2 regions of the Sinobaca sp. H24 genome follow, and region 2 is predicted to be linked to the other one. Evidence: riboswitches for the same ligand, from Rfam matches in the RefSeq annotation. Region 2 holds a riboswitch; the other holds the start of a gene.
What was found. A riboswitch is a leader RNA that binds a small molecule or an ion and turns the genes downstream of it on or off. The one in region 2 is predicted to bind lysine.
Positions count from the first base shown of each region.

Region 1: another riboswitch for lysine. It lies ahead of MMY81_RS00525 (Na+/H+ antiporter NhaC family protein); the one in region 2 lies ahead of MMY81_RS34030 (Na+/H+ antiporter NhaC family protein).

Region 1 covers NZ_JALBWT010000001.1:82,055-87,778, reverse strand. The annotation lists gene betB (betaine-aldehyde dehydrogenase) at 1-1,271, shown strand, start outside; gene gbsB (choline dehydrogenase) at 1,365-2,576, shown strand; gene MMY81_RS33655 (Na+/H+ antiporter NhaC family protein) at 2,635-2,856, opposite strand; gene MMY81_RS00525 (Na+/H+ antiporter NhaC family protein) at 2,819-4,195, opposite strand; lysine riboswitch at 4,351-4,525, opposite strand; gene MMY81_RS00520 (HAD hydrolase family protein) at 4,649-5,212, opposite strand; gene MMY81_RS00515 (HAD-IIB family hydrolase) at 5,340-5,537, opposite strand; gene MMY81_RS00510 (Asp23/Gls24 family envelope stress response protein) at 5,694-5,724, opposite strand, start outside.
Region 2 covers NZ_JALBWT010000008.1:16,700-22,423, forward strand. The annotation lists gene MMY81_RS34025 (Na+/H+ antiporter NhaC family protein) at 1-515, opposite strand, end outside; gene MMY81_RS34030 (Na+/H+ antiporter NhaC family protein) at 518-1,399, opposite strand; lysine riboswitch at 1,545-1,718, opposite strand; gene MMY81_RS12325 (HAD family hydrolase) at 1,844-2,731, opposite strand; gene MMY81_RS12330 (Asp23/Gls24 family envelope stress response protein) at 2,890-3,579, opposite strand; gene MMY81_RS33360 (hypothetical protein) at 3,742-3,876, opposite strand; gene amaP (alkaline shock response membrane anchor protein AmaP) at 3,907-4,488, opposite strand; gene MMY81_RS12340 (Asp23/Gls24 family envelope stress response protein) at 4,544-4,999, opposite strand; gene amaP (alkaline shock response membrane anchor protein AmaP) at 5,032-5,598, opposite strand; gene amaP (alkaline shock response membrane anchor protein AmaP) at 5,629-5,724, opposite strand, start outside.

The DNA of each region.
Region 1 (5,724 bases), on a different contig from region 2:
GAATGCTCGTTCAGAAAATAGCTGACTTTATCAAACGTGATAATGAAGAGATGGCTGAGCTTGAAACGCTTGATACCGGAAAAACAATGGTGGAGAGCCGTGCAGATATGGATGATATTGCCGGTGTGTTCCAATATTTCGCAGGACTTGCTGATAAGAATGGGGGAGAAGTCATTGCTTCTCCTCTGCCGGATTCAGAGAGCCGCGTGGTAAGAGAGCCGGTCGGTGTCTGCGGACAGATTACTCCATGGAATTATCCACTGCTTCAGGCAGCGTGGAAAATTGCGCCGGCACTGGCTGCCGGAAATACCATTGTAGTAAAGCCAAGTGAAATCACGCCGCTTACGACAGTAAAGGTATTTGAGTTAATGGAAGAAGCTGGTTTTCCTAAAGGCGTAGCCAACCTTGTATTGGGCCCTGGTGCTACTGTTGGAGCCGAACTTTCCGAAAATGTGGACGTTGATCTGATCTCTTTTACCGGAGGCATCGAAACAGGCAAGAAAATCATGCAGGCCGCCAGCGTAAACGTAAAGAAAATTGCGCTTGAGCTTGGTGGAAAGAATCCGAATATCGTGTTCGCCGACGCAGATTTTGATACAGCGGTCGACCAGGCCATGAATGCGGTATTTTTCCACGGCGGTCAGGTATGCTCTGCCGGGTCCCGTCTTATTATAGAAGAAAGCATTCATGATGAATTTGTAGAAGAGCTCGTGAAACGCTCTAAAAATATTAAACTTGGCAATGGATTTGACGAAAGCACCCAGTCCGGGCCGCTTATCTCCAATGAACACCGTGCCAAGGTAGAAAAATATGTAGAGATTGGAAAGCAGGAAGGAGCAAAGCTTGCTCTCGGCGGTTCCCGTCCAGAACAGGAGGAGCTGCAGAACGGTTCGTTCTACCTGCCTACTATCTTTACAGAATGCAAAGCGGATATGAGAATCGTTCAGGAGGAAGTATTCGGTCCGGTTCTTACCATTGAAACATTTAAGACAGAAGAAGAAGCGGTAACGCTGGCCAACGATACGATTTACGGCCTGGCCGGCGCCGTCTTTACTAATGACATCGCGAAAGCGGAAAGTGTAGCAGCAAAACTCCGCATGGGTACTGTCTGGATTAATGATTTCCATCCATACTTTGCGCAGGCACCGTGGGGCGGATACAAGCAGTCCGGTTTCGGCCGTGAGCTTGGCCATATCGGCCTGGAAGAATACACAGAAGTGAAGCACATTTTCCGAAACAAGAAGCCTGCAGCCATTAACTGGTTCGCTTAGTAATAGGTCCTGTGCCTGGGACACCAGGCATAGACCTGAGACTTTACAATACATCAAATATAAAAAACAACGGTCCTATAGGAGGAATTGTATATGAGTTTGAATATGAAAGTAGAATCTATGTTAAGTTATCATACGTTTGAACTGCCAACAGCAATCAAACACGGAATTGGTTCCATTAAGCACATTGGGGAAGAAGTAAAAGCGCTTGGCGCAACAAAAGTTCTTCTTGCTACAGATCCTGGCATCTATAAAGCCGGCGTCGTAGATCCAGTTATTGAACATTTAAAAAAAGCAGGCGTGGAGGTTGTGCTTTTCGATAAAGTCGAGCCTAACCCACCGGTACGTTTAATTGCAGAAGGATCAAAAGTCTTTAAAGAAGAAGGATGCAACGGTCTTGTAGCAGTCGGAGGCGGAAGCTCTATGGATACAGCGAAAGCTATTGGTGTAGAAGCTGTTCATGAAGGTTCGGTACTGGACTACGAAGCAGCAGACGGCAAAAAACCGCTCGAAAACCGCATCCCGCCGCTTACAACGATTCCTACAACAGCTGGAACCGGTTCTGAAGTAACGCAGTGGGCCGTTATCACGGACGAAGAGCGCGAATTTAAATTTAATACAGGCGGTCCGTTAATCGCGGCTCACCTTACGATTCTTGACCCGCAGCTTCATGTGTCCATGCCGCCTCACGTAACAGCAATGACAGGTATCGATGCAATTGCCCACGCGGTAGAGTGCTACACGATGAAGTTTGCTCAGCCTGTTACAGATGCTGTAGCCCTAATGGCAATGGAGTATGCATCTAAATACATTCGTCGTGCCTATGCAGACGGTGCCGATCTGGAAGCCCGTTATGGAATGGCGCAGGCTGCTATGCTTGCCGGTCTTTCCTACGGAAGCGAGTCCGCGGGTGCAGCCCACGCAATGAGCCAGACGCTTGGCGGTATTATCCCTGTTGCGCACGGTCAGTGTGTAGCAACGATGATGGGACCTGTTATGGAATATAACTGGAAAGGTGCTCCTGAGCGCTTTGCCCGTATGGCACAGGCTTTTGGCATCAATACAGCAGATATGACAACCGAAGAAGCTGCAAAAGCTTCTGTGAAGTGGATGTATGATCTTGCTGAAGATCTGGATATCCCTAATCTCGAAGAACAGGGCGTATCTTCTGACATGATCGATCGTCTTTCTAAAGAAGCCATGAAAGACCCTCAGACAGAAGGAAATCCAAGAGATCTTAAAGAGCGTGACTATCAGTGGATCTACAAGCGCTGCTTTAACCAGGTACCAAGCTCTATCCAATAGAATATAATCAAAAAACCTGCGGATGTCAGATCCGCAGGTTTTTTAGGTATTTATATTTTTATGAGGCGGAAGCTGGAGCTGATTTGGATAAAAACACTTTTATAAGATAGACAGCAGCTACAAGCAGCACGACAGCCGTTACCAGGCCGAGCCACATGCTTCCGGACAGGCCAAGAACAATATACCCGGCAGAAGATGCTCCGGCTGCAATGAGGGCATATGGGAGCTGTGTCACGACATGATCAATATGGTGGCTTCCGGCTCCCGTGGACGAGAGAATCGTCGTATCGGAAATAGGGGAACAGTGATCCCCGAAAATAGAAACCGGCCAGAACAGAGGCTAAGAAAGGCAGCATCATCGTAATATCGAGCGTTGCTGCAATTTCTCCGGCAATCGGAAGAAGGAGCGAAAATGTTCCCCAGGACGTGCCGGTTGAAAACGCCATAAAGCCGGCAACAATAAACAGCAGCAGGGGCAGAAGAAATAACGGAATACTGCCATCGATTAATTCAGCAAGATATGCTCCTGTCTGCAGCTCGTCTATCACGGCTACAATGATCCAGGCGAGAATCAGAATATAAATAGCCGGCATCATTGCTTTAATACCCGCAGCTCCTGCTTTACCTACCATAGAAGACTTAGGCTTTTTAGTGAGGGTAAGGATAAAAGCGACGGCTAATCCAATAAGTCCGCCGTAGACGAGAGAAGCGGACACATCTGTTTCGGCAAAAACGCTTAACACCGTTACAGTTTCCGCATTTTGGGCACCAGTGATGACCATAAATACGATCGTTGCAGCGACAAGAATAACGATAGGAAGCACAAGATCACGAACACGGCCGGTCAACTCATCAAGCTGATCGCCCGTTTCGCCCGGTACACCAAGCTTGGAACTGTCAAAAAGAATACCGTCCTCAAGCGCGCGGCGCTCGTGTTTTTTCATCGGGCCAATATCTGTTTTCCATACAATCATCAGAAGAACGAGCAGAAGAGCTGTTATTGCATAGAAGTTCATCGGAATCATATACAAAAATGCCTGCAGGCCGCTGTATTGATTTACCTGGTAGGACTCAAGGATGCCGGCAATAATCGTGATAATGTAAGCACCCCAGCTGGAAAGCGGTACAATGACACAAACAGGCGCTGCAACAGAGTCGACGATATAGGCGAGCTTTGCTCTGGAAATACCATGTCGATCTGTTAAAGGACGGCTTACCTGGCCGACCGTCAAGCTGTTGAAATAATCGTCTATAAATATTAAAATACCGAACAAAAAGGTTACCAGCTGCGCACCGGTTCTTGTTTTGACCCGGCGCAGCGCCCATTCCCCAAAAGCTCTGCTCCCGCCGGAAAGGCTGATTAAGGCCGCCATCACACCGAGAATAAGCAGAAAGAAGATGATATAGAGCTCCCACGTGTTAATGGCCCCATCCGTGTAGAAAAAACCGGTGAAAATGGACCATATGTATGAGATCGAAGCCAGCACGGACCAATCGTTAATAAGGAGAGCACCGATTAAAATACCCAGCCCAAGGGATGGCAGAACCTTTCGTGTAATAATAATCATCGCCAGAGCCAAAAGTGGCGGCAAGAGCGACAACGCAGATAATTCTTCCATTATGATTCCTCCAATTCGTCATGAAGCGTACGTATGCCAGCACATATCAAAAAGCCTGTATCCTGATTTTTTAAAAAGAAAAGGCCGGCCGCAGGAAATAAAAAAACTGCACGGAGACAGACTGTCACCATGCAGCGGACACCTCGGATCCGGTGAAAACAGGTAGCACTCCGCAGGATATGGCTGCGGCAGTCCTGTATTTATTCAATACAGGCCCAACGTCCGGAAGATGACCTGTCCGGGCATTTCGGCGGAGAAACCTTTTTGTTCAGGTTATCGGTGTCACCCTATCTGCACATACTCCTTTTCATCCGCGCCTCTACCTCATCCAGCGATGAGGCTTCTCTATGAAATTGGGTTTTCAGTCCATTTGTTTATCTTACATACTGCTTCATTTCATGATTTATTCAAAAATCATTATAACAATGGGGCCGCAGGGAAGCAAACCTTTTATTACGTCAGGCTGCTGCCGGCTGGAGCATTTAGTACAAATGTTTCAATAGCGTGCGCTACACCACTTTCGTTGTGATGAGTTGTCTCAAATGTAGCGGCTTTTTTCACTTCCGGTTCCGCATTTCCCATTGCAATGCTTGTAGCTGCTTTTTCAAACATAGGAAGATCGTTAAAATTGTCTCCAATTGCAAAGGTCTTATCCATAGAAAGGCCGGCGTGTTCGGTTAAATGCATTAGTCCAATGCCTTTTTGCGTGCTTGGATGCATGATTTCCAGGTTATCCCGGCCTGAGGAGGTAATGTGGATGCTCTCCGCGTCTTCCCAGTTGCTGCGGCAGTTCTGCAGTTTGTCTCCGAGCATGGACAAAATAAGAAATTTATAAACGGTAATCTGATTTTCTTCAATAAATTCGGGCTCGGGAAGCTCTTTCATTTTTGATTTCCGACGGTGGCCCTCTGCCACCTTCCAAATTTTCTCATTGACTTCATCGCCGTTGTCGAGGCCGGAGGTGAAAGCATCGAGGTCACTGCGGAAGTAGTCGCTGGACTGCGGAGGCGTATAAATTCCTTTATTCGTATAGGCATGATAATAATCTGCTGTTCATCAAGCCAATGCATTAAGGCGACAGCATCTTCGCGGATCATATGAACGTCCCGGATAATATCCTCTCCCCAGGAAACGATAGCGCCGTTTAAAGAAATAATGCCGTCCGGTTTTTGACGTTTACTTCGTTAAGAAGCCGCTGCACATCCGGCATACCTCTTCCCGTAGCGATAACGACTTTATCTCCTTTTTCCTGAAGCTTTTTTAAAGCAGACGCGTTTTCTTTCGTCACATAGCCGTCTTCGTGTAGAAGAGTGCCGTCCATATCAATTGCAATTGTTTTCATGTAGCTTCTCTCCATTCTTTCTATTTGTTCTATATGAAAAATCTCTATTCGTACGTTTGCCTTCTTATTTTATCATAGTTACCGGGTTATCGAATGAGAAATGAAGCCGCCGGAAAGCCAAAAAAAGCTGCCGGGGGTCCGGCAGCTTTACAAGATTTATTGAACACGCGGTGGTGCAGTATTTTTT
Region 2 (5,724 bases):
TAAGGAAGCTGTGTCACTACGTGATCGATATGATGGCTTCCTGCTCCGGTAGACGAAAGAATTGTCGTATCGGAAATAGGTGAACAGTGATCTCCAAAAATAGAACCGGCCAGCACAGAGGCTAAGAAAGGCAGCATCATTGTAATATCAAGCGTAGCTGCAATTTCTCCGGCAATCGGAAGAAGAAGCGAAAATGTTCCCCAGGATGTCCCGGTCGAGAAAGCCATAAAGCCGGCTACAATAAACAGCAGCAGAGGCAGTAGGAACAGCGGAATGCTGCCGTCAATTAATGCAGCCAGGTATGCTCCGGTCTGCAGCTCATCGATAACAGCTACAATGATCCAGGCAAGAATTAAAATATAAATAGCCGGCATCATTGCTTTAATACCCGCTGCTCCTGCTTTGCCGACCATAGAAGACTTTGGCTTTTTAGTGAGGGTAAGAATAAGAGCCGCGGCTAATCCAATCAGACCGCCGTACACAAGAGATGCGGACACATCTGTTTCAGCAAACACGCTCAGTACGTAACCGTTTCTGCATTTTGAGCACCAGTGATGATCATAAAGACGATCGTTGCGGCTACAAGAATAACGATAGGAAGAACAAGGTCGCGGACGCGGCCGGTTAATTCATCAAGCTGTCCGCCTGTTTCGCCCGGTATGCCAAGCTTGGAGCTGTCAAACAGCACGCCTTCCTCAAGTGCGAGGCGCTCGTGTTTTTTCATTGGTCCGATATCAGTCTTCCAGACAATCATCAGAAGAACGAGCAGAAGGGCCGTAATCGCATAGAAGTTCATTGGAATCATGTACAAAAATGCCTGCAGACCGCTGTATTGATTTACCTGATAGGATTCAAGGATTCCGGCAATAATCGTAATAATATAAGCGCCCCAGCTGGAAAGCGGCACAATAACGCAGACAGGAGCGGCGACAGAATCAACAATATAGGCAAGTTTTGCCCGGGAGATCCCGTGACGGTCGGTTAAAGGACGGCTTACCTGACCTACAGTAAGGCTGTTAAAATAATCATCAATAAATATTAAGATACCGAATAAAAAGGTAACCAGCTGGGCACCGGTTCTTGTTTTGACACGGCGCAGGGCCCATTCTCCAAAAGCTCTGCTGCCCCCGGAAAGACTGATTAAGGCAGCCATGACACCGAGAATAAGCAGAAAGAAAATAATATAAAGCTCCCACGTATTAATGGCGCCATCCGTGTAGAAAAAACCGGCAAAAATAGACCATATGTATGAGAGGGAAGCAAGCAAAGACCAGTCGTTGATGAGCAGGGCACCGATTAAAATACCTAAACCCAGAGAAGGCAGAACCTTCTTTGTAACAATAATCATCGCAAGAGCCAGAAGAGGCGGCAGAAGCGACAGAGCAGATAATTCTTCCATTATTATTCCTCCAGTTCATCATGAAGCATACGTATGACAGCGCAATTCACCAAAGCCTGTATCCTGATTTATAAATGGCCGCAGGCAATAAAAAAACTGCATGGAGACAGACTGTCACCATGCAGCGGACACCTCGGATCCGGTGAAAACAGGTAGCTCTCCGCAGTTGATTCTGCGGCAGTCCTGTATTTATTTAATACAGGCCCAATGCCCGGAAGATGACCTGTCCGGGCATTTCGGCGGAGAACCCTTTTTGTACAGGTTATCGGTGTCACCCTATCTGTACATACTTCTTTTCGTCCGCGCCTCTACCTCATCGAGCGATGAGGCTTTTCTATAAAATTGGATGTTCAGTCATTCTGTGTGTTTTCCATACCGCTTCATTCACATAATTTATTCAAAAATAATTATAACAATGGCTTCATGAGGAAAGCAAACCTTTTATCAGGATAAGCTGCTGCCTGCTGGAGTGTTCAGTACAAACGTTTCAATAGCATGCGCTACGCCGCTTTCATTATGATGCGTTGTTTCAAACGTTGCTGCTTTTTTTACTTCCGGTTCGGCGTTTCCCATCGCAATGCTCGTAGCTGCTTTTTCAAACATAGGCAGGTCGTTAAAGTTATCTCCTATCGCATAGGTTTTATCCATAGAAAGCCCGGCATGCTCGGTTAAATGCATTAGGCCAATTCCTTTTTGGGTGTTTGGATGCATAATTTCCAGGTTATCACGACCGGAAGAGGTAATATGGATACTTTCCTGGTCTTCCCAGCTGTTTCGGCATCCCTGCAGCTTCTCTCCAAGCATAGACAAAATAAGAAATTTATAAACGGTAATCTGGTTTTCTTCAATAAATTCAGGGGCGGGAAGGTCTTTCATTTTGGATTTCCGGCGGTGGCCCTCTGCAACGTTCCAAATGCGTTCATTTACCTCATTGCCGTTATCGAGGGTGGCTGTGAAGGCATCAAGGTCACTGCGGAAATAGTCACTCGACTGCGGGGGAGTATAAATGCCTTTGTTCGTATAGGCATGATAGTAAATCTGCTGCTCATCGAGCCAGTGCATTAAAGCGACAGCATCCTCGCGGATCATGTGTACTTCCCGGATTATTTCCTCTCCCCAGGAAATGATGGCGCCATTTAAGGAAATGATACCATCAGGCTTTACGTTTACTTCTTGTAAAAGACGCTGAACATCAGGCATGCCTCTTCCTGTAGCAATTACGACTTTATCTCCGTTTTCCTGAAGCTTTTCCAGAGCCGTGGCATTTTCCTTTGTTATATAGCCTTCTTCGTGGAGAAGGGTGCCATCCATGTCAATTGCAATTGTTTTCATATAGCTTCTCTCCATTCTTTCTATTTTTCTGTATAAAAGGTCTCTGTTGTCGTGTATGCTTTTTTATTTTATCATATTTACCCGGGCATCGAATGAAAAATGAAACCGCATGGAAAGCGAAAAGAAAAAGCTGCCGGTTGCCGGCAGCTTTAAGATAATTATTGAACACGAGGCGGAGCTGGATCTTTAGGTTCTTCTTCCGGAGGAGCTAGTTTCTCATCCCCGGCTTTGTCGATATCATCGACCGTCAAATTAATTTCTACAATTTCCAAGCCGGTCATTCGTTCAATGTCATGAGCGACATGAGTCTGTACTTCTTCAAAAATAGCTGGAATGCTTTTATCGTATTCTACAATAATATTTACATCAAGAGCAGCCTGGGTTTTTCCTACCTCTGCGCTGACGCCCTTTGTCAGGTTTCCGCTGCCGAGACGATCTGTAATACCTTCCACAACACCGCCGCTCATTCCTACAATGCCGTCTACACGCATCAATGCGACAGCGGCAATTTTCTTCACTACTTCCTCATCAATTAAAATGGAAGTGGAAGAGGGCGGATTGTTCGGTGTGTTTGTTGAAAGGCTGCTCGTGGCTGTTGCTGGAACAGATGACGTAGAAGCCGGAGCGTTGTCTTTTGTGTCAGCAGGAAGATTATCCTTTTTTTCTGAGGGTGAATCACTGGACGTTTGAACCGGTGTGCGTCCTTCCATGTTTCTGGCCGGAGAGCCCGGGCCTCCCATACGCTCAGCTGACTCTTTCTGCTCTTCTGCCGGAGAGGCCTCCGGCTTATTGCTTCTTCTCTGTGATTCGCTTCTTTTTTTATTTTCTCCGTTTGGTCCATTCTGCATAATAAATGCCTCCTAAATAATAGTAGTAACATTCCCACGGCCGCCGGTATTATCTGCGGGCGGTCAAAAACTCCATCGTTTTCCGGGTTGCATCCTGAAAATCCCTGTGTCCGTCGAGCTGTCTTCCAATTAGGTAGCCTGCTGCTAGAAAGATGGCTACAACTAGTGCTTCACCGAATCCCGAAAGATAATTCCGAGAAGCAGTGCCAATACTGTACATACGATTCGTCCTCTGTAGTCGATCCATTGTTTGGAGGATGCTGTATCCGGCTGGTTCATATCTCTTTCTTCATTCATTATTTGTACACCACCTTATAGAATGTATAATTACTGAACTCTGGAAACTTTCGGTCCTTTAGGAACGGACTGGCTTGGTTCAAGATTATCTTTAATAATGACGTCAAACGTTTTAACATCCATTTCAGTGATGCGCTCCAAATCAGCTTTTGCTGCTTCCTGGATTTTTTCGGAAAGCGTCTGGATAGGAGCTTTTCCATTAATAGTAATATGGGCCCTGACGTTCAGGACATTATCGGATTCGATATGCTGAATCTGTACTTCAGAGCTGTCGAGGCCTTCAAAATTATTGATATTCCGGTAAATAATATTTTTAATCGTATCGTTTGATACGTCTATATGACCTTCATCGTTTTTCCAGCGGATATCAGGCATTCTGGATTTTTTCGTATAACGGAAAGCCCCGAGAAAAATAAGAATGCTGAGAATAACCCATAACACTGCTAAAAGCAGGACAATCCAGAAAGACTGAGAACCCGGAGATGCGCCGAGTATGGAATTTTCTATCCAGGGGGCTGTTCCCCAATTAAGCCAGGTTCCTGCAGCTGTATATAAAATAAACAGGCTGCCGGCAGCAAAAAGAAAGAGCGCGGCTCGGAATAATATGGACATGGTTCTACACCTCATTTCCTTAATTGATTAACGTACGGATGAAACAGCTGTGTGTTTACTGCACGCGAGGTGTCGTAGTGCTTGTTTCTTCTTTGTTTTCTTTGCGGTCTCCAAGCTTGCTGTCATCTGCGGTATCAATATCATCTACATACAGGTTTAATTCCACAACTTCCAGGCCGGTCATTTTTTCAATGGCTGTCGTTACGTTATTAGTGACATTCCGGTATACTTCAGGAATGCTTTTGTCGTATTCAATAATGATATTTAGATCAATAGCTGCCTGTTTTTCACCGACTTCTGTGCTGATTCCTTTACGGAGGCTCTTGCGTCCGAGCGCTTCTTTAAGACCTTCCATAGGGCCGCCGCTCATGGAAAGCACACCGTCTGTCTGAATAGCGGCAAGTCCTGTGATTTTTTGTACTACATTATCATCAATTTTAAGTTTACCGGGAATACGCTGGTTTGAATTGGGCTGGCGGGAAGGTGAATTGCTGTTCTGATTTTGCTGCATAATACATTTCTCCTCACATAGTGAAATTTATGTTACTGTACGCGCGCTTCGTCCATCGGCGTGGTGGATATTTGATCTGATATGCTGATATTAATATCACTCACGCGTACTTCTGTCATTTTTTCAATACTTTCTTTTACGGAACGCTGTACATTACGGGATAACGTTTGAAGAGGAGCCTGGCCGTCCACCATAATATCGAGCTTCATATAAACAGATTCATCGGTTGGGGAATGGTAGCCGGTCATTTTAACATCCTTGACGCCGGGTTCAGCCATGGCGTTATGGTAGGCTATTTTTTTGAATGTTTTCATGGATACGCTGATCTTGCCGGTAGGCATGGTCATATCAATACGTTCACCGGAACGTTTCTTTTTGAATTTAACCGCTGCGATCAGGGCAATAATACTGAAAATCAGCCAGACAACGGCTGTAATAATTGCAATAGTTCCTGCAGTGGAAGAGAAATCAGCATTCACTACAAAATCTGTAATCCACTGTCCGGAGCCGAGTCCGAAGATGGCACCGATCGTAAGAACAGCGACAGCTAAATTCGCAATGGCTAGAATAATGAGTAGTAATCGTAGGAAAAATGACAAGGTGTACCCTCCTTTCTCATAGAGCCCTGGTTATTGGACTCTTGCCTGCCGTCCTTGTTCTCCAGCGGCGCGCTTACTGAGCGATACATCTACGCTGGAAACGTCTACCTCTGCGATGCGCTCTAC